Regions from separate parts of the Enteractinococcus fodinae genome, predicted to be linked through region 3. Evidence: riboswitches for the same ligand, from Rfam matches in the RefSeq annotation. Region 3 holds a riboswitch; each other region holds the start of a gene.
The links. Region 3 has a riboswitch for thiamine pyrophosphate ahead of J2S62_RS09795 (NtaA/DmoA family FMN-dependent monooxygenase). Riboswitches for the same ligand answer to the same signal wherever they lie in the genome.

Region 1 (9,939 bases), 350 kb from region 3:
CCAGCGAGGTTGCGATTCGTTCGGAACGTCGTAGGGCAACGATCAACACGGTGAAGACCAACCGGCCGGCTTCTTTGAGTTTGAGCTTGGGTTTGCCCTTCCTCGACAGTGTGGCCCCGCCTTGGCGCATCAGTTGTGCTGCACGAATGGTCTGCCATTCGCGCGGCAGACCAAGTAGCAACTGGTAACCGGCCAGGATCGCAAAGGTAATTGACGCGGGCAGTTTCAGGTTCTGGTTCAGCGAGCGCATCAACGCAACCGGTGCGGTTGAGGTGAGGAACAGGATCGAGGCTACCCCAATGACTAGGGTTCTGGCCGCTAGTGCCGCTCCGATCCAGACGCCGTCCTCGGGTCTGGAAAATACGTTGACCAGGAACAGCCCGAGCCCGAATGCGAAGAACGGGATGTGGGCGGCGGCCAACCATTTGAATGGCACCTTGCCGATGGTCAGAGCGACAATAACCAGCGCCACCCACAGTGCTGCCGGGCGGATGGGATCCCAGATGAAGAGCAGTGATACCGACAGCACAAACAGGCTGATGAGTTTGATCGAGGGGTTCCACCGGGTCAGGATCCCGGGTTCGACCAGCGTTGAGGGGTGTTGGATGGTCAGGGTGCTCATACCAGGGCTCCTTGTGCCACGGTCACGACTCGGGTGGCCCAGGCATCTGCCACGCGTTTGTCGTGGGTGATGATCGCAACCGCTCCCCCGTTGTCAGCGTGGTCGACCAGTTGTTGCAGCATGACCGTGGTGTTGGCCCGGTCCAGCCCGAAGGTTGGCTCATCGGCAAGCAACACTGTGGGTTCGGTACGATACCTGGCGGCCAGTAGTCCCGCCGCAACCGAGAGCCGGCGTTTTTCGCCACCTGATAGCCGGAACGGGTTGAGCTCGGCTAAATGTGCCAGGCCGAAGGTTTCCGTGAGTTCTTGAACGGCTTGTTCCGTTTGCTTGTCGAGTGGCAGACCGAAGCGCAGTTCATCGTGGACCGAGTGGGTGAGGAATTGGTGCTCGGGGTTTTGGAAGACCATCACCGGTTGCCGCCCGGAAAGATCTCCTTCGGGTTGGATCAGCCCGGCTAATGCCATCAGCAGGGTGGTTTTGCCGGTACCGTTATCCCCCATCACCGCGATGCGCTCACCCGGGTAAATGTCGAGGTCAATGTCGGTGACGACCGGGTTGGCCTGCGGTACTGGTCGGACCGTGAGACTCTGGGCTGAAAGTAAAGGTTCCGAGCCGGTTGATGCTGGCGTGTGGAAGGCCGGTAGTTCTACACCTGGTGTCCAGACCCCGTTGGCTTCCAGCGCTGCGGCGTGTTCGGATAGGACTTCATTGGTCGGCCCGTCTGCCTTGAGTTTGCCCTGGTCGATGACCACGGTGCGTGCTGGCAGCCCCGGCCCGTCGGCGAGTTCATCGAGCCGATGTTCGACCAAGATTAGTGCGCCGGTATCACCGGTGAGTTCGGTCAGGATGTGCATGACCGAGGCGACCCCGGCCCCATCCAACATCGATGTTGGTTCGTCAGCTAGCACGATGTTGGGTCGGGCCGCGAGCGCTGCGACCGTGGCGATGCGTTGGACCCACCCACCGGATAGTGTTTGGGTGCGCTGATTGATCAGGTGTTTGGCATCCACCGAGGCCAGGAGTTGTTGGACTCGGTCGCCGATCTCGGCCGGGTCAACACCGTGATTTTCTAAGGTCAGTGCGATTTCGTCTTCGACCAGCGGCAGCGTGAGGCTAGCGTGCGGGTCCTGGGGCACGTTGCCGACCTTGGCACTGAGTTGGGCCACCGTGTTGGTGATAACTGGTTCACCGGCGACATTGCACTCCCCGCTGATCTCCAGCGGTACCGAATGCGGCACGACCCCGCGGATCGCATCCAGCATTGTGGACTTGCCTGCACCCGAGGCACCCAACAACAGCACTTGTTCGCCGGGGTGCACGGTGAGGTTGATGTCCTCGAGCAGCACCCGCTGGCTGCGTGGGTCCACGGCGGTGAACCCACGCAGCTCAACGAGTGGTTGGCCTTGCGTCATCGTTGCCTTCCGATGGCGTAGTTGTCGACGACTCCGGTCTTCTTAATAGCTTTCACTAGCACCCATGCCAGCAACCCACCGAGGATAATCCCCGAGGAGCAGTGGATGATTAGACGCAGGCCGAAGATCTCCTGGCCGAACCAACCGAAGCGGATGGCAGACGACCAGAACACGAAGAATGCGCCCAGGAACCCACTGATCGCAAAGCGGGTGATACCGAAGTGCCTATACCGGCCAATGGCAAACGGTAGTTCTGAGCCCAGACCTTGGAGGAAGGCCGACAGCAACAGAACTGGTCCGACCGGGGAGCCCAGGAACACGAACTCCATGGTCGCCGCCAGAATTTCGGCCAAGATCCCAGAGCCGGCTTTGCGGGTGATGGCCACCGCCAGCGGGGCAACGAGGAGCCAGCCGCCTTGGAAGAAGTGTTGGGCGAGGTCACCTGCCGGGCCCATGGCGATAGCCAGTGCGTTCCAGGCTTGGACCAGCGCCCAGTAGACGAACCCGAAGACAACACCCAGGACCACCACGAGTACGAGGTCTTTGAGTTGCCACCGAAACGGGCTGTCGTAGGGGTTGCGGTACTCGCGTTTGCCTTGGGAGGATACAGCGTTGCTCATGTTTACTCACCGTTCCGCTGGGCCGAGGGCGAGTCCACCGAAATCGAGATGTGCGAGACGACGTGTGGGACTTCTTGGCCGATCTGGGCCCACGCGTCCACGATGGTTTTTAGCACGTCGGCGAGGTCGCCGCGCAGGATGGTGGCAAAGTGCTCGCTGGTGACTTCCACACCGCTGGCTTTGGCCTGATCAATCGCTGCATAGATCGGTGTCATGTGCGGCACGTTGCCGTCTGCCAGGGGGTACAGTGACCATGCTGCGGCGACTTCGAGTTCGCTTTTTGCCAGGTGTACGGGCTTCTCGGCCGGAATCTCACCGGGTACGAGCTCACAGGTAGCTTCACCTGGGCAGCCGCGCGACAGCAGAATGTGGCTGGTCAGGTGCTGTCGATTGGATTCTTCGGCAGCAGCACGGATCAGGGTCGAGGCATACGCAGCTAATTGCTGTGCTGACTCACCCGAGTTGACGCCCACGTAGGTTGAGACTTCGCCCGTGGAGACTTCTAGACCGGAGTCTGGCTCGTCGACTTTTAGGACGTCGTGGGTGTATTTGATGGCATCCAAAATGATGCGTTCGAAATCATCTGCGTGGGGATGGACGCTAATGCGCATCCCAATACCAATTTGATCTGGTGATAGTGTCTGACCACTCACGGTGGTCTCCCTTCCGACCACCGGGCTCTCATAAACATAAGAGCTAGGAACCTCTACCTACGCCAGCATTATCTGGATCAGGTGAACGGGTCTGCGGCATCTCCGCACTCTCAGCACCAGTTTCAGTGCACCCCGGGGTCTCTGTTCGACACCACCTTAGTCCGAACGGTCGGTATTGCAAAAAGCTTTGAGTTTTCAGCGCAATATCGACGACTCCAGCGCCGCGTGCCGTCTTTCCTGGCGAATGATTCAGCCGGTGTAAACAGTGTGATCCCACTGCTCTTGGTCGGGCGAAGAGGTGGCGAAGCGCAACCGGTACGGCTCTGGAGCGTTGAACTCCTCGCGAAGAATATCGACCAGGTCGTCTCCAGTGAGCCAGGTGCGTTTGATCCGTTGCGCTCGAAGTTCGCCGAAACCTAAATGCGGCATCTCGTCGGAGTCGATGAGCTCTTGCAGCGTCATATTGTCCCGCATCGTCCCAATGCGCAACGCACTGACTGGCAGGCCGGATGAGTCGCTGGCATACCGACCGAGTGCTTCCATATAAGCTTTCGCTGCACCATAGAGTCCGTCCGGCCGCGGTGGATCCCACGGTTTGACGTGACCGTCACCTTCCCCTGCCAGCCATTCTCGTTCGGGCCATCCGGAAGCGTGATTGCTCGATGCCAGCACGACTCGTCGCGTGCCGTGCGCGATCGCGGAGGCCAGGATCCGGTTGGTTGCATCCATCTCCGTGGCGTATAGACCGTCTTTGCCATCGGGTGCCCCGGTCGCCAGGTGCAATACATAGTCAGCATCTCGCACCAGGCGATCGACTAGTTCTTCGTCGTCCAGGCCGGCCTGATGGGTTTCAGTAAAAGCATCGTTGTCGATACCAGCAATGTCGACACCCACCAACTGATAGGTCTCAGATAGCTGGCGGGTAATCAAATTCGCCACGGTCCCGGCAGCCCCCGTAATCAGAAGTCGGTTGCCAGCTGGTCGAGGGTTCCAGCGAGATGGCTCGGGCGGTGCTTGAATCGGCAGGTCCATGATTTTCCCTATTCTTCTAGCGTCCGGGGCATTACCGTTTAAAAGCTAGCCGACCAGATCGTACTGGGTTGGGTCAAGAAGTTTATTCATCTTCGCATTTGGACTGTGATGAGGGCTACACAGGCTGCTGCCCTATTGCTACTCTTTGACCAGGAGGCGCATATGGGAGCCCATGGTCTTGACAAGGAAAACCATCTCGACACTACGCCCAATCCACGACGGGTTCAGCAGGTCGAGATGACTGCAGACCTGCGGCGAAGTCTGCTCGCGGACCACGGGGCAGTGTCTTATAAGGCGTTTGCACAGTTGTGTGGTTCTCGGACGAGTGCGGTTCGAGCGTGGGTTGCTCGGGTCAGCGGGCGGGGATGCCTTTTCACGGTGGAGGATAATGGTCGCATTCTCATTCCGAGAGTGCAGCTCGATACCAACGGCAACCTGAATGAAGATGTCGCAGCACTGGTCCAGCCCCTATTTCAAGCCGGCTTGGACAGCTGGTCTCTGTGGGCCTGGCTGACAAGCCCCACTGGTCGCCTCAACGGCGAAATACCTGCCGAGGTCGCCAAAGAAGATCCGGCTCGCGCCCGTAAGGCGGCTGAACTCTATGCGGCTGACATTGAGCGCTCCCGTGACACCGCAGCGCCGGTGTTGCAGCCCTAGAATAAGAGCGGCAGTTCGTTCTGTGAAGCTCATTGCGCGGCAGAATAGCGCGCTTAGCCGGTAATGAATAAGAATGCGGCCCCGGAAACTGAATACCGGGGCCGCATACTCTCATCACTCACACCTTGAAGAGGTAGTACCTACTCTAAAGATAGTTCCTGTTGGGGAGCTTGAACTTTTGTCTATATTCCGTCAGAACTGTCTAGGAAACCCCTGAACGCGCTCCCCGCTGCCATGAAATCCTCGCGAAGTCGGCCTTCACAACATGTACGCTGCCACCGTCACATCGCACCATAGACAGGATCAAACCATGCTTCGCACCGCGACGACTGTCGCAGCACTGACCCTCTTGACCGTTACCGGTTGCACAGCCAATCCGGGAGAAGCTAGCAGCGCTTCGAGCCCGGAAGCCACCGAAGCTACTCCAGCACCTCAAGATTCCGAGCAATCCGAGCCGACTTTTGCTGAGACGGACATGCCGTATACAGACGTGGAGATTGACGGTCCGTTCGCTGCCGAAGCTCTTGATCATCTGCTCACCACATTGACCACGGTTTATCACGACAACGTAGGCAACGGAAACTATACCGAGGATTGCGACGTCCCATTCGAAACGTTGGAAGACTATCAAAATCTGCAGTCCGAGCAACCCTGTGGGGTACTTGGCCTCGCTTGAGTCACCACGGGATGGCGAGCTCATTGTCACGCTGATGCCCGAGGCCTGGGGCTGCGGAGAATATGATCCCGACCGGGTGTACACCGTGCCCTATCTGGCGGGGAATCTGCACTCGTATATTGGTAGACACCTTGACGGTCTCTTCGAAGTGACCACCAAGACGCCGGATGGGGAACACCAGGCGACTCAAGGTCTCGTCCCCGCCCCTGACGATGCGGATGCCCCGCAGACGGAGGCCGAACTTGCAGCTTGGGCTGATGTCCGTTTTCAGGACTGGATTCGCTCCATGAACCTTACTTACCAAGGCATGTGCGGTGGCGTCGAGTCAGTGGCAGACTACCGCGAAGCGTACCCGATGATCCGCACGGCTACATCACCAGCGTGGAATCCCCTGCTTATGGCGAGCTTGTCGTCCATATCGAAGATGGCCCTTGGCAAGGCGGCCAATACGAGCCCGCCGCCGAGTTCGTCTCGAGCAACATGGTCTCAAGAATTGGGGCGTACTCAAATGAAGTCGCGACCCTGACCGTTATTACTGAGGATGGTCAGACCGACACCGTCAACTACGATCCACATGGTGGCACTTACTATTACTAGCCCCCAAGCATCGCACGGCGTCGTTGGCTAGTTCTTCAGCGCCTGCGACCATTTGACCGCGGCGCCCATCTTCAGCACCGAACGCTCGTAGATTGCCGAGGCTAATTGAATACACAGCAATGCTGTGACCACTAGGATGCCCAGCGACACGAAGTTCTCCCACGGTGCCGCGCTGTCGAGGTAGACCCGCAGGGGCACGGCAACCGGTGCGGAGAACGGGATATAGCTCATCACGGCCAGGACGGTCTCATTGTTGGAGAACATGATAATCAAGAAGTACGGGATCATAATCAGCATCATGATCGGGCTGGAGGCCGCCGAAAGGTCTTCTTGGCGAGAGACCAGTGAGGCTGCGGCTCCGTAGAGGGCGGCCAGGGCAACGAAGGCGAAGATGAATAGCACCACGAACCAGAGGATGGGTGCGCCCAATCCGTCGAGGTTCAGTTCGTCGCCATTGATCGCAATGCCTAATAGTCCGGCTGCGGCATAAAGCGCGACCTGGGTGAATGCCAGTAGCGAGCAGCCGAGCACTTTACCGGCCAAAATCGCGCGCGCCGGCACGGTGGCCAACAGGATTTCGACGATGCGGGATTGTTTTTCTTCAACCACCGACTGGGCGATCGTCAGTCCGAAGGTTAGGGCGGAGAAGAAGAACACCAGTCCGAAGCCCAGGCCTATGAAGTAGACCAGCATGGGGTCCGGGGCGTCGGCGTCGAGTAATTGAACGTCTGGCATGACTGACAGCATGCTCATCACCCCCGTCGGGGCGTCTCGTTCGGCGATGATCAGCAGCCCGGTGGGGTTATCGGCGCTTGGCACGACCGCATAGTCGACTTCACCGTCGGCGACGGCCTCACGTGCCGCTGCGGCGTCACCCACGACTTCTGGGACATACCCTTCGCCCAGGGAGGAGATGACCGGCCGGGTTTGGTCGGTCACGGCCACATGATCGGTTGAGGACAGCATGTCGGTGACCCTTGGTCCCAGGACCGCGCCGATCAGGATGAAGGCCAACACGATCAACGTCGGGACAACGAAGCTTTTGGAGGTCAGCCGGGTGGTGATCTCGCGTTTGGCAATGACCCACACTGCGGTGGTGAACGGGGTGCGTTGCAGCGTTTGGGTGCTCATCGGATGGTCTCCTTGAAGATCTCGTGCAGCGACTGGCTGACTTTGCCGAAGTGTTCGATGGTGCCCCGCTGACTGGCCTCGTTCAGAATCCTGTTGGCGGTTGTGGCGTCGTCGGCAAGAAAACGGACCGTGCCGGGTTCGTGGTGGACGATGGGCACCCCGGTGTCGTTGATCCAGGCGGTGTCGGCGGTGGTGCGCAGTTCCCATTCGGGTTGGGCGGTCGCGTGGAGGATTTCGTCGCGAGTGCCGGCTGCGCGGACCTGCCCGTCTGCGATGATGACCAGCTCATCGCACAGCCGTTCGACCAGGTCGAGTTGGTGTGAGGAAAACAGTACGGGTGCACCGGCGGATGCAGCATCGCGCAAGACTTCGACGGTGGTCTCCACGGCCAGGGGGTCCAGTCCGGAGAAAGGTTCGTCGAGGATGAGGGCGACCGGGTCGTGAACCATGGCGGCTGCGATTTGAGCGCGCTGCTGGTTGCCCAGCGAGAGTTCTTCGAGTTTGTCGTTGGCTCGGGCATCGAGGTTGAGGCGTTCGAGCAGTTCCATGCCGCGGCGTTTGGCGTGTGCGGCAGACTTACCGTGCAACTGGGCCAGGTAGACCAGCTGGTCGAGGACTTTCATTTTCGGATACAGGCCGCGTTCTTCTGGCATGTAGCCGATGTGAGCCCGGTAGCCGGCGGTGATCGGCTCGTCGTCGACCGTGATGGTTCCGGAGTCTTGGTTCAGCACACCGATGATAATGCGCATCGCGGTGGTTTTACCCGCGCCGTTGCCGCCAACGAACCCGGTCATGATCCCGGGTTTAATGGCAAAACTCATGTCGGTCAGCACCTGGTGGTCGCCAAAGGATTTGGTTACGTTGTCGAGTCTGATCACAATGGCCATCGTACATGCAGGGCGAAGTCAGCCAGGCAGTTACGGCGAGGTCTGGGCGGCTCGTCGGCATTATCCTCTATAAATCAGAGGTAGCAGCCAGCACTCGCTCCTCGAACTCGTCGAGGCTTATAACATCGGCTTCGTCAGGGCGTTCTGGTGCTTCAGTCTCTCCCCAGTCTTTGAAATGCATCTCCAGTAGGGGGTATGACAATGACACGAGCCTTGGTGTCTCGTGGTTGCTTTCGATCACCAACTCTTGATCCATGTACTCTCCTGGATAGACCCAGACCTCCTTATCATTTCGTATTTCGGCCGTGCCTTGATCTGTGAGGTGGTCACGAGTTATGGCGTGGTCCGGCGAATCCTCCCCGTACCACATGCGATGGAGTCCATAGAATTCATCGCCGACGTTAAACGCGCCCTCCGAATAGAAGTCTTGAATCTCGGGGCTGGGCTCCACCCACACGTCCATCAGGTCGTCCGGGACCGATGTCCGATCGAGTTCGGCGAAGCTATCCAGACCAATTTCCCCTCCTTCAAACATGCTGAGCACAGCACCGCCGGTCAGGTACATGACGTCGTCCGGAAAGACTCGTGCCAATTCATGGCCATCTCGGTGCAGAGAGGAACCAGAGCCGTCGAGCATCCCACGATTCTCAAACGGTGCGTCACTCTCTCCATAGATGTCGTCAAATCTCAGGGAGGCTGTTGGGTCACTGATAGCGAAGAGGGCCATATCTCTCTCAATCGTGACCGACCCTGCCGCTGCCATGCTCCCCCATATGTCGTTCTCGATCTCTGAGAAAGCGGGTGGAGTATCAGCATCAGCTCGACCTGCCTCTCCACCGCAGCTGGTCAGACCAACGATCGCTGCTGCAGCAATGAGGGCGAAAAACTTCCTTGGCAACATGGCGTTCTCCACTTCATCTCGAATGCCGAGTGGAGGTAGGACCCAGTGACCAGTCGTTTCGCTCCGCTTGTGCAAAGAGTGATATGAGTAATAATGTGATTCAAAAATTACCACGGAAATGACAAATGTCTAGACAGTAACCAAAAGTCGTTATGACCGAGGTCTGACAGGTTGCGCTCGCCTAACCCTGCAGGTTGCCGGGTTCGACCCGTGGTGGGCGCGGGGCGTTGAGCTTGAAGTACACCCCAACCACACGAATCAGCCAGCACACCGATGCCCCAAGAATCGCTGCGGCCACACCATTGAGCTCTAGCTCAAGGGCTGCCACGGTGAGCGCGGCACCGACAAAGGCCGGGATCGCATAGAGTCCTTCACTCAGGACCGAAGGCACCCGAAGGATCAGGACATCTCGGATAGTACCGCCACCTACGGCCGTGACGGTTCCTAAGATCATGGATTGAACGGGTCCGAAGCCGAAGTTCATCGCCTTGATCGCCCCGGCGACCGCGAACACACTCAGCCCGATCGCATCAAGAATCTCTATCGGAATAGCCATCCGGTGCAGGACCCACGAGAACGCAAACGCGATGAATGCACCGGCTGCGGCTACGGCCAGATACCGCCAGTCCTGGAACGTTGCCGGTTGGACATTGAGCATCATGTCGCGCAGAATGCCGCCGCCCATCGCGGTGATCATGCCCAAGGTAATGACCCCGACAAGGTCGACGCGTGCGGCCCGAACCGCGGTCAG
Region 2 (9,939 bases), 1.6 Mb from region 3:
CCACCAAGATGCGCACCGTCGTGGTGCCGTTTCATAACGGTTCGCTGCGCCGCACCGGCCCGACCCTGGTGGTCTCGCGCGAAGCTCACAACACCGGCGGTCGCCGTCCACGGCGCGTGTTGGGAATGATCGACTTTGCATTCAATGGTTTCGGGCATCTTCCCGGGGTGTCCTACGGGCTGGATGATAATCTTCCCGGCACCCTGACCGAAGTCCTAGCCCGCTTTGAGAGCGTCCCCGAACGGCAATTTTCGGTCATGGTATCCGAAGGTGGCTCCTGGGTGACCGACGGCCTGGGTACGGCCATCGCGTCCGAGGCCTTACTGACCGACCAGCGTCGTAACCCGGGCTGGTCGCATCGCACCGTCGAACGCGAACTGCGTCGCGAGGTGGGGCTCGACCACATCATTTGGATTCCGCGGGGCTTATGTCACGGCGCTGCGCCACAAGGGTGGGGCGGTTACGTCGATCACGTGGTGGCTTTCCACTCGCCGGGACGGGTCATCTTGCACAACCAACCCGACCCAACACACCCCGACCACGCGGTAACCGAAACCGTGCGCGAGATCCTCTCCGAAGCCCACGATGCTAACGGGCGGCCCCTGGAAATCATCGACATGCCAGCCCCGCAAACCCACTCGGATCTGCGCGGCCCGGTCAACTGGAGCTACCTGGATTTTCTGGTGCTCAACGACGTCATCCTGATGCCGCGGTTCATCGACCCCCACGACGACGAAGCACGCAAGCTGATGGCCACGCTGTATCCCGAACACCGCGTCATCCCCTTCACCGCCCAGGCGCTATTCGACCACGGTGCCTCCATGCGCGCCGTCACACTGCCTGAGCCGCGCGTCAGCTCACAACGATAACGCTCAGCCAGCGGGGACAAACCGCCCCGAATCGACGCGAGAACCGGGCCAACACGCTAACCTGAACTCGACGACAGGTAAAGGAGCGTAATTGGCCAAGCAGCAGATGACCAAAACCCAGCGAGCCCTGTTGGTGGTGGTGCTGGTCCCGGTCTTCATGTCGCTGCTGTCCATCTCCTCGATTAACGTCATCCTGCCCTCAGTGCAAGAATCCCTCGATGCGACCACCAGTGAAATCCAGTGGGTCTTGTCCGGTTACACTTTGGCCTTCGGGGTGCTGCTGGTCGCCGCCGGGCGCGCCGGTGACACCTTCGGCCGGGCCAGGCTCTTTGTCGCCGGCCTGGTCGTCTTCGGGCTGGGCGCGCTCCTGTCCGGGCTAGCGGTCAACGGGCTGATGCTGGTCCTGGCTCGGTTCGTCATGGGCTTCGGTTCAGGCCTACTCAACCCTCAAACCGTGGGCTTCATTCAACAATTTTTCGACGGGCCACGCCGCGCTCGCGCTTTCGCATCGTTTGGGACGGTCGTGGGAGTGTCCGTAGCCATAGGACCGGTCCTAGGTGGTGGGCTGATCGCCCTGGCCGGACCCGATTGGGGCTGGCGGTGGACCTTTCTGGTCAACGTCCCCATCGCTGCCGCCGCAATCTGGTTTGCCCGCCGACACTTCCCGGCCGAAGCCTGGCAACGCACCGGCCCCGCGGCCCACGGCGGCAAGCCCGACCTGGACCCGGTCGGGACCGTAGCCTTTACCCTGGGCACCCTGTTGGTCATGTGGACGTTTTTGGAAATCGATCAGGGCGGGATCTTCTGGGCCATGCTGCCGGCCGGAGTGGCAATCCTTACGTGGTGGGTCTGGTGGGAGCGCCGGTATAAACGCCGCGGCGGTGCGCCCATGGTCGACATGGCCCTGTTCCGTAATCGGCCCTATCGCAACGGGACCTTGCTCATCGGACTGTTCTTTACGGGTTCGACCTCCGTGTGGGTCACGGTGGCGATCTTTTTGCAAACCGGCCACGGGGTCTCAGCCTTGGGCGCCGCACTGATTGGCGTGCCTTCGGCCATCGCGACGTCGATTTCCTCGCAGATCGCCGGGCGCTACGTGCTCAACGCTGGACGCCCCATGGTCGCCTGGGGCATGACGGTGACCCTAACCGCCCTGGCATCGTCCATCTTCGTCGTGGTGGGCGTCCAGCTGTGGGACTGGTCAGTGTGGTGGCTCGTGCTCACACTGTCGCTGCTGGGCGTGGCCCAAGGCTTTATTGTGTCACCGAACCAAACCCTGTCGCTGATCGAGGTACCCGCCCATGTCTCGGGAGTCGCCGGGGGTGTGATGCAAACCGGTCAACGCGTCGGCACCTCGGTGGGCACCGCGCTGATCACCTCAACACTATTCGGAGTCGCCGCGGCGTGGTCGTGGAACTGGGCGTTTATTGCGGCCTTCGGGCTCATCATGTTCATGGTATCCATCGCCCTGGTGGTAGCCATCGTGGATGTGCGCGGCACCCGACAAGCGCAAGCCGCCGTCGCTCAGGGCCGCGAATCCGCCTAGCGCGTCACCGCCTGCGACATACTGCCCGGCACGGTACCCCATGCGATACATTAGAGGCATCGACAGGGGAGCAGCCACCAGCTGCTGAGAGTGCGCAAGCAGACCCTCGAACCTGATACCAGATCATACTGGCGGAGGAAGTCGTCATACTCTCCACGCACCGCGTGCCCTCCTATGCACACAGGAGGAACCAATGAAAAAAGTGTTACCACTGACGGTCGCCGCCGTGCTCGGACTGGCCGGTTGCTCGGTCGCAGACCAGGCCCCCGACGCGGACGACGATGCGCAAGCCTCGGTCACCATCATGACCCACGACTCGTTCAATGTGCCCGAAGAACTCGTCACGGCCTTCGAGGAAGATTCCGGGTACAGCGTGACCACGACCTCCCCCGGGGATGCCGGGGCGGTGTTGAACCAACTGATCCTGCAGCAGGACAACCCCACCGTCGACGGGGTGTACGGCATCGATAACTACTCGGCCGAAACTCTGCTGGCCGAAGACATGCTGACCACTCACGACGTCCAGTTGGGTTCAGCCGAAGAGTTCACGGTCGCCTCCGATACCGACGGCCACCTGGCACCCATCGACCACGGGCAAGTCTGTGTCAACATGGACAACGAGTGGTTCGACGACCAGGGCCTCACCCCGCCCGAAACACTCGACGATCTGACCGACCCGGACTACGAGGGCCTGTTCGTCACGACCGACCCGACCGCATCCTCACCGGGCCTGGCATTTCTGGTCGCCACGATAGCCGATCAGGACGACTGGCAGCGCTACTGGCAAGACCTGCTGGATAACGGCACCAAGGTCGCCGGCGGCTGGTCGGATGCCTACTACTCGGATTTCACGGCTGCTGGTGACGGCGAGTATCCACTGGTGCTCAGCTACTCGTCCTCCCCGTCGGCCGAAGAGGGCCGCACGTCCTCGATTCTGGGCACCTGCACCCAACAGGTCGAATACGCCGGTGTGTTGGCCGATGGCGCCAACCCCGACGGCGCCCGGGCGTTCATCGAGTTCCTGCTCAGCACCGAATTCCAAGAAACCCTGCCCGAAGAAATGTACATGTACCCCGTCGATGACTCGGTTGAACTGCCCGAGGAATGGGCCACCTACGCTGAACTCGCCGAGGACCCGATCACCGTTGACGAAGCCGAAGTCGCCGACAACCGTGATCAGTGGCTGACCGACTGGACCGAAGTATACGAAAACCATAGCTCGTGATGACCCGCCTGGGGTGGGGTGCCGCCGTCGCGCTAATCCTCACCTTCCTCACCATCTTCTTCGCCTGGCCCGTCGGAGCGATGCTGCTGCGCGGTATCACCGACGACGCCGGCGCGCTCGATCTGAGCAGATTTGGTGAGGTCTTGACCACCGGGCGCACCTGGGACATCGCCGGTCACACGCTGGTGATGGCCCTGGGCGGCACCATCGGCTCGGCGCTCTTCGGTATTCCCGCGGCCTATATTTTGTACCGCACCGATTTTCCGGGTCGCACCATCCTGCGATCCATCACCCTGGTCCCCTTCGTGTTACCCACCGTCGTGGTCGGAGTGGCCTTCCGCGCCCTACTGGGCCCCAACGGCCCGCTGGGGTTTTTAGGGCTGGACCAGACGACGTGGGCCGTCATCGCAGCCATGGTGTTTTTCAACATCAGCCTGATCGCCCGGCAGGTGGGTGGGTTATGGCAGATGTTGGACCCGCGCACCGTCGAAGCCGCCCGCAGTCTCGGCGCCTCCCGAGCTCGCGCGTTTTGCACCATCACCCTACCGGCACTGACACCCGCCATCGGCGCCTCGGCCGGGCTGGTTTTTCTGTATTGTTCCACCGCGTATTCGCTGGTGCGCACCCTGGGCACGCCCGGCGTGGGCACACTCGAAACCGAAGTCTTCCGCCAAACCCAAACCTTCCTGGACCTGCGCACCGCCGCGGTCTTCTCGGCGCTGCAGGTCGTGTTCGTCCTGGCATCGGTCTGGCTCACCCAGCGGCTGGCCCACCACACCACGACCGCCCTGCGCCTGCAACAGCCCCATCGCCAAAACATCACCCGAGCCGACTGGTTGCCGTTGTCCGTGACGATGTTTGCGGTCGTGGTCATCATCCTGTGGCCCATGTTCAGCCTGGTCGAGCGCTCGCTTGCCGACGGTGATGGCGGTTACGGGCTGCACAACTACCGGCTGCTGGTTACTTCCCCGGGGACCGGTTTTGCCGGCGGCGCGACGGCTGCCCAAGCGCTCGAGCACTCCCTGAAAATCGCCCTGGATGCCACCATGATCTGTTTGGTGGTTTCGATCCTCATTGCGCTTGTGCTGACCCGGCGGGTCAAGAGTCGTCTGCTCTCGCGTGCACAGCAATGGCTAGATGTATTTATCATGTTGCCGATGGGCGTCTCCTCGGTCACGATCGGGTTTGGTTTCTTGGTCTCGATCCACGCATGGGATCCGGGGCTGGGACAATCTGGGGTGTTCGTGCCGCTGGCCCAAGCCGTCGTCGCGCTGCCGCTGGTAGTGCGCAGCCTCATCCCCATTCTGACCGCCGTCGACCCGCGACAACGACACGCCGCGGCTGTACTAGGCGCATCCCCCGCTCGGGTCTTTCGCACCATCGACGGCCCGTATCTGTTGCGCGCCGTCGGACTCGCCGCGGGCCTGAGCTTTTCGGTTTCCCTGGGCGAATTCGGTGCCACGAGTTTCCTGGCCTCCCCCGATTACCAAACCCTGCCCGTTTACATCGTGCGGCTGCTGTCTCGCCCCGGCGCCGACAACTTCGGCATGGCCCTGGCCGCCGCCGTCGTCTTAGGTGTCGTCGCCGCCATCGCGTTACTCCTGGGCGAACGCATCCGCCCACGCACCATCAGGAGCACCTCATGACCGCCATCGAACTGATCAATATTCACCTGGGCTATCCCAATGGCAACCAAGTCTTCGCCGGGGCTGAGCTGACGGTCGCCAAGGGTGAGATTCTCGGGGTGCTTGGCGCCTCGGGTGCCGGCAAGTCGACCCTGTTACGGCTCATCGCCGGACTGCAGCACCCGCACGCCGGCACCGTCAAGATCGCCGGGGAAATTGCCGACGACGAGGGCCGTTACCACATGCCGCCGCACCGTCGCGACTGCACCATGGTTTTCCAGGACGCACAATTATTTCCGCACCGCAGTGTGGCCGGCAACGTCGCTTACGGGCTTGAAGCCGCCCGCGTACCAGCTGCGCAACGACGTCGTCGCGTGGCTGAGGTCTTAGAAATGGTCGACATTGCTGAGCTCGCCGACCGGGCGATAACGGAATTATCTGGTGGGCAGGCACAACGTGTTGCATTGGCGCGATGCTTGGTCATTCGCCCATCGGTCATTTTATTCGATGAGCCGCTTTCCGCCCTGGATCGTGGGTTACGGCAGCGCTTAGCTGTGGATATCCGAGAGTTATTAAAGCGCACCGGAACGTCAGCCATTTACGTCACGCATGACCCAGCCGAGGCCACGACCGTGGCAGACCGCATCGCGGTGGTTGAACACGGACAAATTCAGGACCTTGGTCCGGTCCCGGAGCTGGACGTGTCCAAACTGTCCGAATCCGTAGCGAGCTTATTGGGTGGTCTTGGTGAAGTCAGCGGCGTTGTGACCGCGGTCAGTGATGATTCGACGACGATTGAGATCGTTGATCGTCTCGTGGTGCTCCCGGGACGCCAGGGTGTTGTTGGGGATACCGTAACGGTCAATCTGAGTCGGTAGGTTATCGTTTCGTCCGCTGTGGTTCTCACGCAGCATTGCCCGATCAGATGCAAGCAGCTCAATACTCTGGTCTGCCGAAAACATAAAACCTGTTCCCGCAACCGTGTCGCGGCGAAATGTGGAAAAGTCTTCGCCGCCTATGCGTTATCCACAAAACGAATAACACACCCATATCGTGTCCCACCTGTATGATATATACCGACAAATACATGCATAACAATCACATTAACTTCTTCAAAACTGTTGAATGGATCACGGTGGGCGGGTAGAATAGGGGCATACCTCAACCCGTTTCCCTTCTATTCTTCGCCCCTTCGTTTCCTCTTCGCTGTTGATGTTTTCTTGTCACTGATCGGTGCTTGTCGAAAGGACCCGTTGATGGATACCACCCAGATCTTGCCCAACATTGGCTCCCCGGTGTCCTCGCCAGCGTTTGACCCGGCAGCTGCCGATGACATGAGTGTGGGCGAAGCCGTCTACGCTGCAGCCTTCTTCGCCGACGTGGCCGCACAGCGGATGGCCGATCCGGCGGCAGCTGGTGACTTCGCCCGATTTGTGACGGCCTCTGGAGAGGACTGGAGCGGATTCAAGTCCGCGACTGCACCCGGTGCGGTGCCAATACCGCCAGATAACTATTATGATTCGCTGCCGGGCATTGCCCATATGGTGCGCCACCAGCAGCGAGCCACCGATGCGATCCTCACACATTTCGCCGCTCATCTGGAACCAGCCCTGGGCGACCAAGCCGCATTGTTAGGGACTCCCGACGGGGTCAAAGGATATAAAAATGGGCAGGTGTACTTCCGGGAAGTGCTGAAACTCTCATCAGCTCAGACGACGAAGATTCATGATCGGGTCCCGTATGTCACCTGGGCCTCGGGCAAAAATCCCGCGTTGGCGGCCTATCAGCCCAATTTGCTCAAAGTCGCTGAATCCTTTGCCGAAGGCAAGATTTCCGGCGAAAACCTCGACCGCATCATCAGCATGGACAAAGATCTCACCAAGTACGTGCACAAAACCAAGGCCCTCCCCGGGATCAAACGCGACATCCTGCTGGCCTTTGAAGACGCTCTGGTCGATGCCGCCGAGACTCTGACTCCCGATGAACTCTCCGAAGCCAAAACCCGATGGGCCAACAAAATCGCCCACGCGATCGACCCTGACGGGCCCCTGGTATCCGATGCGCTGCGCAAACAACCCGACAACGCGCTTCGCACCCAGAACCTGGCCGATGGGTCCGGCAAAATCAGCATGCATGCCACCCCGGCGGTGTATGCGGCCTTTAAAAACTGGTCCCTGCATCAGCTGAATTTCAATGGCACCCCGGTCGAGATCCCCCAAGAGGTCCTGGACCTGCTAGCCACCGACGACCAGGAAGCACCTGACCCGGCGGCAGCCGTCAATGACCTCAACGACCTGACATCTAGCCCGGATCCGGATGCTCAAGCTGAAGACCCTCAGGGCGCCACCCTCTCAGCTGAAAAGACGGCGACTATCGACCCGCTCACCACCGGTCAGCGGTTAGCAGCCATTATCATTGGCATGTTTCAAAACTTGTTGACGATGGATCCCAAGGACCTCGGCGTCAAGAAAGCCCACGGCGCCGCAGCGCAGTTGATGATCGTCCAAGACATCCAGACAGCCTATGAAACCCTCGGAGTCGGTGCTCTCCCGGAGGCGGTGCGACGACCACCCCAAGCCGCCGGAGTGTTACCACCGATCATCACGCGTCCGAATCCCGATCACGAGCCGGTATGTTTGAATCCCGATCACACCCGGGGCCACTCCCCACCATCGTGGACTCAGTTTATGTCGGAGGCCGTGAACATCGGCGCCATGCGCCCTGCTGACATTGCTCCATTAGCTTGTGACAGTAAACTCGTGGGCCAAATCTGGAACAGCCACCACGAAGTCCTCGCCCAACACCGAGCCCACAGGCTCTTTACCCCCACCCAACGTCGGGCCATTCTAGCGCGGGACCGTGGCTGCCAAGCCCCCGGCTGCACCGTGCCAGCCGTCTACTGCCAAATCCACCACATTGTGGAATGGCTCAACAACGGCACCACCAACGTCGACAACGCCATCACCCTGTGTGCCCACCACCACGGGGCGGTCCACAACGGCAAATGGAAAATCCGCAAACACCACGGGACCACGTTCTTCCAACCAGCACCCTGGTTAGATCCCACCCAACCCTTACTGCGCAACCTCTACTGGGCGTTATGAGAACTAGCTGTCTGAACCGGTTGTGGCACCGGCTTGTATCTCTTCGAGATCAACTGGACTATCGTCAAACAGAGCACGGATGTCTTCAGCCGTGACGTTGGAGGAGAATGCGGTATCGTCCTCGGTCAAAGCATCAAACATCTCAACTTTCTGCTGCTGCAGTGCCAGGACTTTTTCTTCGATCGAACCCTTCGACACCATCCGATAGACCATGACATTCTTGTCCTGGCCAATGCGGTGCGCACGGTCGACAGCTTGAGCCTCGACCGCAGGGTTCCACCACGGATCCAAGAGGAAGACATAATCAGCCTCAGTGAGTGTGAGACCAAACCCGCCGGCACGCAAGGAAATCAGGAACACCGGTGCCTCCCCGGAACGGAACTGATCCACAACGGCACCGCGATCACGAGTAGACCCATCCAGGTAGGCATACTCAATGTCCTGTCCGTCCAGCTCTTGACCTAAGCGCGCCAAGAATGAGGTGAATTGCGAGAAGATCAGCACTCGGTGGCCTTCCGGCAGAATCTCAGACAAACGCGACATGAGCTCATTGAGCTTCGAAGATGGGACATGCGCGTACTCATCGTCGACAATCGCCGGATCCAAAGCCAGCATGCGCATGAGCGTCAACGAACGGAAAATCGACATCCGATTCGATTCCATGTCCGTCACAAGGTTCAACACATTCTTGCGTTCGCGCTGCAGAATCTGCTGATACAACTTATCGTGTTCCGGCTCCATTGGGACCTGCAGCACCATCTCTTGTTTGTCCGGCAACTCAGCTGCAACAGATTCTTTTGTACGACGCAGCATAAACGGCCGGATCTTCGTGCGGAGCTTGGCCATCGCTTCGCGAGATCGCGTTTGTTGGTCGGCACGTTCTTCATCCGACGTACCCGGTTCTGTACGAGCCACCCGCTGGCCCGCCTCGATCGGCCGCAAGAAATCATCCCGGAACTTGGAGTACCGCGGCAACATCCCCGGTACCACCAACCGGAAAATCGACCACAAATCAGCCAGCGTATTCTCCATCGGAGTACCGGTGATAGCCAGCTTGAAGCCAGCCCGGAAATTCCGAATAGCGCGATGCGCCTTCGTCTGGTGGTTTTTCACGAACTGGGCTTCATCGAGGATCAGCCCGGCCCAGTCCTGTTCGGCGAGATAATCCTCATCTAACCGTGCAATCGCATAGGACGTAACCAAAATATCGGCCCGATGCCGGATGGCCTTAATCGATTCGGTACGACGCAGATTCGATACATCCACGACGGCGACCTTCAGATGCGGCGCAAACCGTTCAACCTCATCACGCCACACGGTCAATACCGACGACGGAGCGATCACCAAAAACGGGTCCTCTTCGCCGAGTTCTTTCGCACGAGCGATCATGGCCAGCGTCTGCACCGTTTTGCCCAGCCCCATGTCGTCGGCGAGGATACCGCCCAACCCCAGATCATAGAGGTAAGACAACCATTCATAACCTTCGTGCTGGTAATCACGAAGGTCCGCCTGCAGCGTGGGTGGCGTGTCCAACGCTGGAATGTCGTCGGCGTTGCGCAATACCGCAAGC
Region 3 (9,939 bases):
GAGCACCTTGACGGCGAGCGCAGCGACCAAAATATCCGGACAGAAGTGTGTTATTTCCGCATGCTGCTGCGCTAACGTTAGGGAGGAAAGGTTCTACCGAGCTCATTGCGTCCAACCGGTGGATCGCTCGGTGTACCTACAGAAGTTCACACGAATGGGATCACCTATGGCAGTGGTATGGGACGGCAGAACTGACGAGGAAAAACTTCAAGAACTTTTACGCCTTGGCGAACAGACGCAATTAGATTTCAAAGTCGAACTCGACTTGCGCGATCGGCGCCACGAACTGGATTTCGTCAAGGATGCGGTCGCCATGGCCAATCGTCCTCCCGGGGGGTACATTTTAGTTGGCATCACCGACGAGGGGCACTTACCGGTCACCCCGTGGCGAATTAAGAACCCGCAGATGTTCGATGGGGCCACCCTGCGCGACAAGATCGGCAAATATATCGAGGCCGATATCGAAGTGGTCTCTCAAATTCACCGCATCAACGGCAGCGATGTGGTGGTCATCGCGATCTTTTCTACTCGCTCGGGTCTTCCGGTGCCGATGATGCGCGTTGGCCAATACACCAGTCCGAACGGCAAGGGTCGGATGAAAACGAAAACCGTCTTCCGGCCAGGAGAGATTTTCATCCGGGACGGGGCCGGCAACGTGCCCATCCGCTACCGTGACTGGCCCTCGGTATTAGCCAAGTACGATCACCAGCTCAAAGAAGCCGCGACCAGTGATGTCAACTCGCTGATGTCCAAACTTGCTGAGGCACTCGGTGGCGGCGGCAAAGTCAATGTGCCGCTAGAACCGTTTATGACTGATGACACGGTCTCGGCGGCGATTCGCGCCAACATTCGTCAGGGGAACCGCGCCGAGCTAAAAATCTTCCTCCAGAACACCCGAGAAGAAATAGTGGTGGCCGAGGAGAAGATCAAGCCGCTGGTTCGATTAGTCGGGGTTGGGTGCGAAGCAATGCTGGCCGATGACTATGATTTAGCCATCAAAACCATCGGGACGATGTATGACGCGTTTACTTCCATTGCGAAGTCCCCCAGCGCAGTCGCGGCCACAATTGTGGCCGCATATTTATTTGGAGCAGCGGCTGTGCGGTTGGGTTGCTGGGAATTGATTCCGGAACTCGTGCTGCGCCCGTTTCAGCGCACCCCTGCCCATCCGCGATACAGTTCTTGGATTCGGTACGGCCAGATCGAGGCTTCAGCACATAATCAGTACCCGTTTTCTTCCGTGCCACTCGACGCCAACACGGATGATGCTGATGATAACGGCACCATGATTTCAGAAGGGTTGTCTTGGGCCCGGACGTATCCGTTGGTGCGTCCAGATGTGCTGCACGATTTTGGTCTCCACAACACATCGCGCAAGACCGACACGTTGTTGAATTCTCTATGTCAGTTTGATTTTCTCTACGCGTGGCTCGTCAACGCCTCGGCCCGGGAGCACGGCGGGGGTGGCGCGTATGCCGCCTCCTCTGCGTTCAAACACTGGCGGACTCTGCCGATCATTGAGCGTGCTATTAGTAATGGGGAAATGCGCGCGAAGTTATTCCCGGCTGCTCGAGAAAAAGAAATCGCCCAGGCGCTTCGCAGTACATATAGTCACGCAGAAAAGGTCTCCAACCGAGAACGGTATTTCACCGGTTGGCAGCCACTTCCACCGTGGATTTCGGAATTTGTCGAGCACATTGTCGCAGGTGGTAACGGCGCACATCAGCCATCTGGACGCTCAGTACCGCAGACCAACGTTGTATCCCTCAATGAGGTGCGGGCGAATTAGACGGACCGGTGAGGAAAGTACTTCTGCCACTCGGTCCCGACACTGGCCAAATAGAAACGGTGCCGCAGTTCGCGACTGAGCGGGCTGTCCGGGGCATGCACTTGGTGGTAGAAATCAGCGGCAGGCGTTTCGGTCAGGAGTCGTTCTTCTATCCGGACTGGTATGGGCTCCACACCTTCGGGGAGCGGGAGCAAAAATTCGACCAGTGCTCCCTCATCGGTGTCGACATAACGGCCGGTGGGGAAATGCTGCCGCACGGTGTGTTCTAGCGTGGCTGCCCCTTTAGCTTCGATGAATTTGCGACGTTTACGCCACCGCAGCTTGCGTGGTAAGTAACTATCGAACGTCACCCAGCAGATCAACGCCGCATCCTGGGTGCCATCGGTGTTGTGATAGACCTCAAGCAGGTCATAAGGACGGCCCCCATCAGACGGATACGACACAAAATCGCCCGGTGCGACTTCAATGGGTTCATTGTCGAGCTGCATGCTTCACCTCGTCTGATCGCCGGCATCTTGGAGGAGCTGGATGACCGGTGCGAAATCCTGAAATGATGCTGGTGCCATGGTGCTAGTCACCATAAACCCATCGGTGGCCCCCTGCCGCACAAGGTCGAGCATCTGCTGGGCCACACCTGCCGGATCGCCCACCAGCACCGGCTTAAACTGGGCAACCCCACCGGCAATCGCGAGCTCACCGATGGTGCGGGCGCCTTCAGCTACGACCTGTGCCACGATGTTTTCGAATCCTTCGGCGCCAGTGGCTCCGCGCTGTGCTCGTAAAAACTCAGCAGCGTCGTCGTGGAGGTTCCACTCCCCTGGATCGGCGCGGAAGACTGCCGCCAGGTCTTGCCACGCACTGTGCGGGTCGATGCGATCTTTGATCGTCTGCAATTTCTCTTCGGCTGCGGCCTGGGTCGCAGCCACAACTGGTTGCACAGCCATCAACGTCGTAATGGCGTCAGGGTTGCGTCCGACCTGTTCAGCTCTGGTACGCAGGTCAGCGCGGATCTGCTGGGCCTGCTGAGCAGTAGCGGCCACCATGAAGGTTGCATCGGCCCAGCGCGCCGCGAAATCCAGGCCTGTTGGTGACGCTCCGGCCTGCAACAGCATCGGTCGGTATCCGTCTACGTCTCCAGGTAGCGTCAACGGACCCACCCCGTCAGGAGTGGGCCGGATACTCGAGGAGTCAGCGAACTCCCCGGTTGTGGTGTCCATGGACAAACTGCTGTCCGGGAAGGTTCGCCAGATGTCGAGGACGTCTTGTGTCACCTTGTGGGCCGTGCGGTAGCGCTGTTCTTTGGGCGCCAACCCCGGCTGCTGCATATTCTGGGCTTCAGCATCGTAGGCCGAGGTTACGATGTTCCAGGCGGCTCGCCCACCTGAGAGCTGATGCAAGGTTGCTAGACGTCGTGCGATGTCATATGGCGGGACAAAGGAGGTCGAGATCGTGCATCCCAACCGCAGCTGTGAGGTCACACTCGCAACCGTCGACATGACGGTTACCGGGTCTAGATAGATGCCGCCTTTGGCGCCTCGGGAGATCACCGCATCCGTGGTGCCATCGTGGCCGCCAGCCATCGCGAGCGCATCGGCGATGAACACCATATCGTAACCGTCAGCTTCGAGCTGTTGACCGATGTCCGTCCAAAAACCGGCACGCAACCAGTCGGTTCGGTTCCCGGGATCACGCCAGGCGCCGGCGGCTTGGAAGGCTGGCAGATCGATCATCGCCGCGCACGGGATGGCCGAGGTAAAAGGCTTGGCTTTCAGCTGGGTGTCATGTGCAGGTGTGGTCATAGGCCCTTCCTCCGCCGGCATGATCCGGATCAGGTTGTTCGGGTCTGCGCGGTGCGCACTCTCAGCCGTAACGGCTCCCCGGGGTACGGTGTCTACCGTAGACCACCTGCTGGTGGCACCGCTGCGTGTTGCGTCCTGGCAACACGCAGCGGCAATCGCCTAGATCGCAGCATCCATGCCTTTGGTGCGGAGGATTTCGCGCTGGTTAGGATTGACCGATTCGCGGAAGGGCATTTCAACCACTTCAGCTGCAACGGGACTACCCGGCATATCGGCATACTGTTCAGGTAAATGTACCCACAGTTCAGTGCCGATTGCCGAGTGTTCTACGGGTACGTATCCCATGGCGATGTTCTGACCAATCTCTGGTGAATACCACGGGGACGTGACATACCCGCTGGCTTCACCGTCTGAGGTAGTCGAAATCAGCCAGAAGTCGGGCGCGTAGTCGTTGATCGGTGCGCCACCCATAATCATCCCGACCAACTGATGCGTATACGGCTGCTGCCCGACCTCAAGCTGTTCCCGAACTGCTTCAAGTGCGGCTTTGCCGATGTAGTCGGCAGTTTTTTGGCGCGGGACTTGGTAGGCCAAGTTCACTTGGAAAGGTAAGGTCTCCTGATCCATGTCCTGACCCCACGAAAGGATCCCGGCGGCAATGCGCCGGTGGTGCGCCGGCGCTATGACGGACAGCTGATGTTTTTCACCCGCCGCTAGGATGGCGTTCCACATGTCCTCGGCGTGCAAGGACGCGTCATAGAGGTAGATTTCATACCCCTTTTCACCCGAGAAGCCAGTCTGGGAGACCACCACATCATGGCCTGCTACCTGACCTGTCATCAAGCCGTATGGAGGCAACTGGGCGACCACGTCACCGAAGAGATCCACCATCAGGTCCACCGACTTCGGGCCTTGGATCTGCACAGGAGCAACATCAATTTCTTTGATGTCCACATCGAATCTGCGCCCGACGTTGACACCTTGTAACCAAAATTCCAGATCGGAGTCAGAAATGGAGAACCAGAACTCATCATCGGCAACGCGCAACAGGACAGGATCGTTTAGGATTCCGCCCGCCTCATTGCACAAGATGACATAGCGTGCCCGCATGACTGGGATCTTGGTGGCATCCCGGGTGATTACGAAGTTCACGTAGGCTTCGGCATCGGGGCCTTTGACCTGGATTTGTCGTTCTACCGCCACGTTCCAGAGCGTCACGTGGTTGACGAGCGCATCGTATTCGACCATGGCCCCGCCATCTTCGGGGCGGACGTAACCGCGCGGATGATACATCCGGTTGTATATCGACGCTCGCCAGCAACCGGCTTCCATCGAGAGGTGCCAGTAAGGTGACTTTCGGACTCGAGTATCGATGAGCATCTCGACCGGGGTGGGCCCGGACTGTCGAAGATTAATCGGTACAACACGGTTGGATTGATCGACTGATGGTTGGTTCGCGTTCATGGGGTTCCTCCCTGTGGGGCACGGAGGGCATCGGCTCTGGCCTGCCGAAAATCAACCCTCGATGTTGCATAATGTGCTACAACGCTCGCACTATGCAGCACGTACTCACAGTCTAATCGTGACTCGCATCACAGGTAAAGAGGTTTATTAAGCTGTGGGGTCGACCCGAGAAAAGCCCAACCGACTTTCCAGATCGCGCGCAGCCTGGCGCGCTTGCGCAAGGAATGGTTCGAACTGGGCTTCCGGCATTCTAAAGTCTGGTGCGGTTACCGACACCGCGGCGACGAGTTGCCCGGTTGCATCCCAGACCGGTACTGCGAGCGCATTGATGCCCTCTTCCCACTCTCCGACGGCTGACGCCCAACCGCGTTGGCGAATAACTCCCAACTCTTCGGCGAGATGCTTGGCCTCGAGTTGGGTGGCTTCGGTAAATTTCACAAGAGGTTGGGCACTGACCTGTGCCCATACCTCTTCGGGAGCGTAAGCCAGCAAGAGCTTGCCTGTCGACGTGGCATGCAATGGCACGCGCTGTCCGACATACTGCCCCGCTACGCCAACCATACGTTGGCCAGCGCTTTGAGTGATCGTTACGGCATAGCCTTCATCGAGGATCGCGACATTGGTAGTTTCCTGGGTCGCTTCGGCAAGCGCATCACAGATCGTTTGACTATCGCGTGCTAAATCGAAACGCGTAGAGACCGGGTATGCCATGCGCAGCAACCCGATGCCCAGTCGGTACGCTCCTCGATCAGCAAGCTGTTCGACGACATTCCGATGTTCTAACGTGGCCAGCAGACGCGAGGCAGTAGACCGATGCACACCCAACCGGCGCGCGATCTCGGAGCTGGTCAGTTCAGTTTCTTCGGTGAGAAACTCCAGAATTTGCAATGCACGATCAACCGACTGAATGGGCGCTGCTACTTCTGGGCGCTGTTCTGAACTTGTCATTGGGTTCCTCACTCGTCAAACAATGTCGGCTGTGCTTCTCTAGGCTACCCAAGGGTGTGCACAGTCTGACTAACATCCGATGCTGCCCAGCTGTTCGACATGGTGTTAGTCGATAATAAACTGCATCACCGCTGCGGTTGCACGCCTGTCGGTCGGCGCCCCAGACGACCTCTGGGACGACAAAACCCCGGAACTCTACTACGAAAGTTCCGGGGTGTTGGAGCCCCCTATCGGATTCGAACCGATGACCCCCTGTTTACAAGACAGGTGCTCTGGCCAGCTGAGCTAAGGAGGCGTGGCTGTCTAGCCGTCAATTTATGACCTACGCTAGTCTAGCCCAAACCATGAGGAAACAAAAACCTAGCGGCGCCATTTCCCCTGGCATTAGTCGTCGAGTTGTGACTCAGCCCAGGATTGGAACGATTCGCCACCGGATGTGTTTTCGTAGTGCTCACCATTGACCCAAATGGACGGGGTACCAGCGATCCCGTCTTTGACTGCATGAGCGGTCGTGTAATTCACAAATGGACGGAAGGTGTTGTCGGAGACGCACCCTTCGATGTCAGCTCCGATTTCTCCGGCCAAAGCGACCAGTTCGTCGTTGGACAGGCCGGCACCTTGGTGCGTATCGTAGCTGGTGAAGACCGCGTGAATGTACTCGCTGGTATGTTCAGGCGACTCTTCTGCCACACAAGCCATCGCATTTGCTGCACGAGATGAGTAGTTTTCGGTCCCAGGATTATCTAGGTAATTGACCAACCGGTATTCGATGGTGTGGCCATCTGCAGCCAGCTCATCAAGTGCGCCAGCGTTCTCGCTTTCAAACTGCGCACAGTACACACAGTTGGCATCAGCATAAATAATGATGTCAGCTACGTCTGAGCCGGGCACGTCGGTGGGCATCTGACCTGCAGTGTCTGGGTTTGGCTCATCGACCTGCGTGGCATCGACTTCCTCGGGCGCATTGCCCTCAGCCGGGGCACCGTCTTCCAAGAGCAACCCACCGGTTTCTGTTGCAGCGGTTGGCGTCGGACCGGCATCAGGGATCGAACGCGAAGAGTTCATCAAAGTCACGACCACAATGATGGCGACCACAGCGGCAACGACACCGACGATTGTCCATGTGATGATGCGGGAACGCCGTTTCTCCGCCGCGAGTTGGTTAGCTTGCGCCTGCCGTACAGTGTCACGTGAGCTGCCAGCTGACTTATTTTTGGCCATTATCCTTACCTAAGGTAGTGAGTTGTTAAATTTTGAACCAGTCAGAGTATACGGCTGGTTTCTGAACATTGACTGGACTTTTTACTGCTGCGGTTCCAGCTGCGGGTGCTCGCCCTGGATGGTGGGCTCCCCGGTGTCGGGGTCGAAAACAATCCGTAAGTCCAGCTGTTCTCCATCCACGGTGGTCACCTCAGCCTCCAGCAAGTTGCCACGCCACAGGTCCGCTTCCACTTCCTGCACTTCAGGATATTTAGCAATCACATTAGATTCCAGCACGTCCTGCTGATGGTTCTGGCTGACCACACCATAGACCCCCGATGCGACACCCAAAAGCATGGCGACCAACCCGGCGAGAGTCTCAATGCGAACATCGCGCGGAGCATCGGCTCGTTCGCCTCGGCTATCGGTACCTTCGAACCGGCGCGTCTCACCCGACTCCCAGGCTTTCAGGCGACGGGCACGCCAGGTCGCATGTGCCAGAATGGCTGCTCCGGCAATGGCAAAAACAAAGCCGATCCCGATAGCTAGTTGCGGCGTTTGCAAGTCCAGAGGTTCAAACATACTTCCATTGTCTACGATGAGCACCGAGCGAGAAGTTATTTCACTTGGTTTTGACTTAGCGCGTAGTCAGATCGCGGCTTAGCGTCGCGTCATCGTTCCAGACTGGGCTGGAGTGTGATGAACTTAGAGCTATGAAACTCGCTACATTTCGCTTGCCACAAGAACGCCCCGATGCACCCGGAGCCACATTTGCCGCGCTCATCATCAAAACCGAGACCGATGACTCCGGGGCCGAATACGCGACCCAGGCTGTGCGACTGCCCGATATCACTGATGTCGGGGCCCTGCTCACCCTGGCGCCGCCGGAGCGTCAGGCCATTGTGCAAGAAGCACTTGATGCCGCTCAGCAGGACGCCAACTACATCATCGACGCCACGACGCTGAGCTATGAAACCCTCATCCCCTACCCGTCAAAAATCTTCTGTATAGGTCTCAACTACCGGAACCATATCGAAGAGACCGGGCTCGACCTTCCCAAATATCCCACAATTTTTGCGAAATACGGTCAGACGCTCACGAGCGCCTATAGTGAGATCGCTGTGCCGGAGATTGATCATCGGCTGGACTACGAGGGCGAGTTAGCCGTGATCATCGGCGCCCCAGGTAAAAATATCTCTGCGGCCAACGCTGCCGATTACATCGCCGGATATGCCATCAGCAACGACATCTCGTTGCGCGGCTTACAAGGTCGCACCGATGAATGGACTCAGGGCAAAATCCTGGAGGCTTCTACTCCGGTTGGCCCTTGGCTGACAACCGCCGACGAATTCCAGTCCAAGGCCGAACTCACCACGTTAGTCAACGGCGAAGTGCGCCAACGCGATTCCGTTGATGACCTAGTCTTCGGGGTGGGCGACTTACTTGAATACCTATCTCAGCTGATCACCTTACTGCCCGGGGATATCATCATGACCGGCACCCCCGGCGGCGTGGCACTTGCAATGCGTGATGAGCACGGCCGCCGTCCGTGGCTTAAGCCAGGAGACGTTGTAGAGACCCGCATTGAAGGCCTCGGTGCACAGCGCAATGCCATCGTTTGATCGTATCGGCGTGCTGGGCGCAGGTCGGGCTGGAACCGCTTTTGCTCGGGCAGCAGCACGCAGCGGCATCGACGTGCAGATCGCTTCAACGCGTACGCCGACTCAAATGCGCTACCACTTGATGCAGTACGCACCCCAAGCTCGTGCGGTGTTAGCCGAAGAGGTAGCAGACGGCGTGGATCTCGTCATTCTTGCGGTGCCGCAAGAAGACCTGGACGATGTGGCTCCGGCGTGGTTTACTGATCGGATCCTGGTCGATGCCACCAACCGCTGGCACGATGAACCGTTGCCCGAGTGGTTCGAGAAAGGACTCGCATCAGGGCTGAGCTCTTCGGAAGTCATAGCGCAGCGATTCGATACGGCCACGGTGGTAAAGGCTCTGAACCATATTTCCCACTGGGCGATGGACACCCCGGCGGCTGACGAGGAACGTGCTGCAGCGGTGGCCTCAGATAGTCCCAGTGCCGCAAAGGTCGTTGCCGACTTGGTCTCGGCACTGGGCTTTGCACCTGTCGTTGCCTCGAGTCTGGCCGCAGGGCGCCATACTGAACCGGGGACACCGTATTTCAATGTCGCCGCGACGTCAGAACAGCTCGCCAGGCACTTCTTGGCTTAATCACGTCATAAAAAAAGCGAATCCGGGGTGCCACTGTGTGGCTCCCCGGATTCGCTTGGTGCTGGTCTTAATACGCTGCGGGGGCGTCCCACAGGTTCAGGCTGGTGCCGATATTGTTCTCAACGGCGTAGTTGTAGATATCGTGCGCCCAGGCGACGTCTTCAACAGGCATACCACCGACCGAATAGACGATGATCTCGTCGTCGGACTTGCGGCCTTCGATTCGTCCAGCAGCAATGTCGCCCATTTGCTGTAGGTCTTCACGAGGGAAGTGGCCATCGTGCTGGAGTTTCAGCATGCGCGACCCGATGATACCAATCTGGTCGTATGCTACCTGGGTGGTGTATTCATGGTGCCATTCATCGTAGAGGCCCATGTAGTCGACGACCTTGCGGGTGTTGATCAGGAAGTCATCGTCGAAGTGGGTGGCACCTGGAGCGATCACGAGGGTACCAGGAGAGAGCCATTCGCCCTTAACCTGTGGGAAGTCCTGAGAGCCAT

Region 1: it holds a riboswitch for thiamine pyrophosphate, as region 3 does, so the genes downstream of both, J2S62_RS11395 (YkoF family thiamine/hydroxymethylpyrimidine-binding protein) here and J2S62_RS09795 (NtaA/DmoA family FMN-dependent monooxygenase) in region 3, are expected to answer to the same signal.
Region 2: it holds a riboswitch for thiamine pyrophosphate, as region 3 does, so the genes downstream of both, J2S62_RS02290 (thiamine ABC transporter substrate-binding protein) here and J2S62_RS09795 (NtaA/DmoA family FMN-dependent monooxygenase) in region 3, are expected to answer to the same signal.

The regions. Positions count from the first base shown of each region.
Region 1 covers NZ_JAVDYJ010000001.1:2,449,791-2,459,729, forward strand. The annotation lists gene J2S62_RS11380 (energy-coupling factor transporter transmembrane component T family protein) at 1-622, opposite strand, end outside; gene J2S62_RS11385 (ABC transporter ATP-binding protein) at 619-2,034, opposite strand; gene J2S62_RS11390 (ECF transporter S component) at 2,031-2,654, opposite strand; gene J2S62_RS11395 (YkoF family thiamine/hydroxymethylpyrimidine-binding protein) at 2,657-3,307, opposite strand; TPP riboswitch at 3,344-3,452, opposite strand; gene J2S62_RS11400 (NAD-dependent epimerase/dehydratase family protein) at 3,557-4,339, opposite strand; gene J2S62_RS11405 (hypothetical protein) at 4,445-4,996, shown strand; gene J2S62_RS11410 (hypothetical protein) at 5,307-5,672, shown strand; gene J2S62_RS11415 (hypothetical protein) at 5,982-6,269, shown strand; gene J2S62_RS11420 (ABC transporter permease) at 6,297-7,400, opposite strand; gene J2S62_RS11425 (ABC transporter ATP-binding protein) at 7,397-8,278, opposite strand; gene J2S62_RS11430 (hypothetical protein) at 8,355-9,302, opposite strand; gene J2S62_RS11435 (trimeric intracellular cation channel family protein) at 9,370-9,939, opposite strand, start outside.
Region 2 covers NZ_JAVDYJ010000001.1:494,606-504,544, reverse strand. The annotation lists gene J2S62_RS02300 (agmatine deiminase family protein) at 1-869, shown strand, start outside; gene J2S62_RS02295 (MFS transporter) at 961-2,415, shown strand; TPP riboswitch at 2,470-2,572, shown strand; gene J2S62_RS02290 (thiamine ABC transporter substrate-binding protein) at 2,609-3,640, shown strand; gene J2S62_RS02285 (ABC transporter permease) at 3,640-5,286, shown strand; gene J2S62_RS02280 (ABC transporter ATP-binding protein) at 5,283-6,143, shown strand; gene J2S62_RS02275 (HNH endonuclease signature motif containing protein) at 6,522-8,369, shown strand; gene J2S62_RS02270 (DEAD/DEAH box helicase) at 8,373-9,939, opposite strand, start outside.
Region 3 covers NZ_JAVDYJ010000001.1:2,101,239-2,111,177, forward strand. The annotation lists gene J2S62_RS09785 (AlbA family DNA-binding domain-containing protein) at 167-1,789, shown strand; gene J2S62_RS09790 (hypothetical protein) at 1,786-2,277, opposite strand; gene J2S62_RS09795 (NtaA/DmoA family FMN-dependent monooxygenase) at 2,281-3,588, opposite strand; TPP riboswitch at 3,578-3,679, opposite strand; gene J2S62_RS09800 (glycine cleavage T C-terminal barrel domain-containing protein) at 3,748-5,052, opposite strand; gene J2S62_RS09805 (IclR family transcriptional regulator) at 5,200-6,000, opposite strand; tRNA gene J2S62_RS09810 (tRNA-Thr) at 6,219-6,295, opposite strand; gene J2S62_RS09815 (DsbA family protein) at 6,385-7,221, opposite strand; gene J2S62_RS09820 (hypothetical protein) at 7,303-7,782, opposite strand; gene J2S62_RS09825 (fumarylacetoacetate hydrolase family protein) at 7,914-8,822, shown strand; gene J2S62_RS09830 (NADPH-dependent F420 reductase) at 8,809-9,438, shown strand; gene J2S62_RS09835 (tyramine oxidase subunit B) at 9,506-9,939, opposite strand, start outside.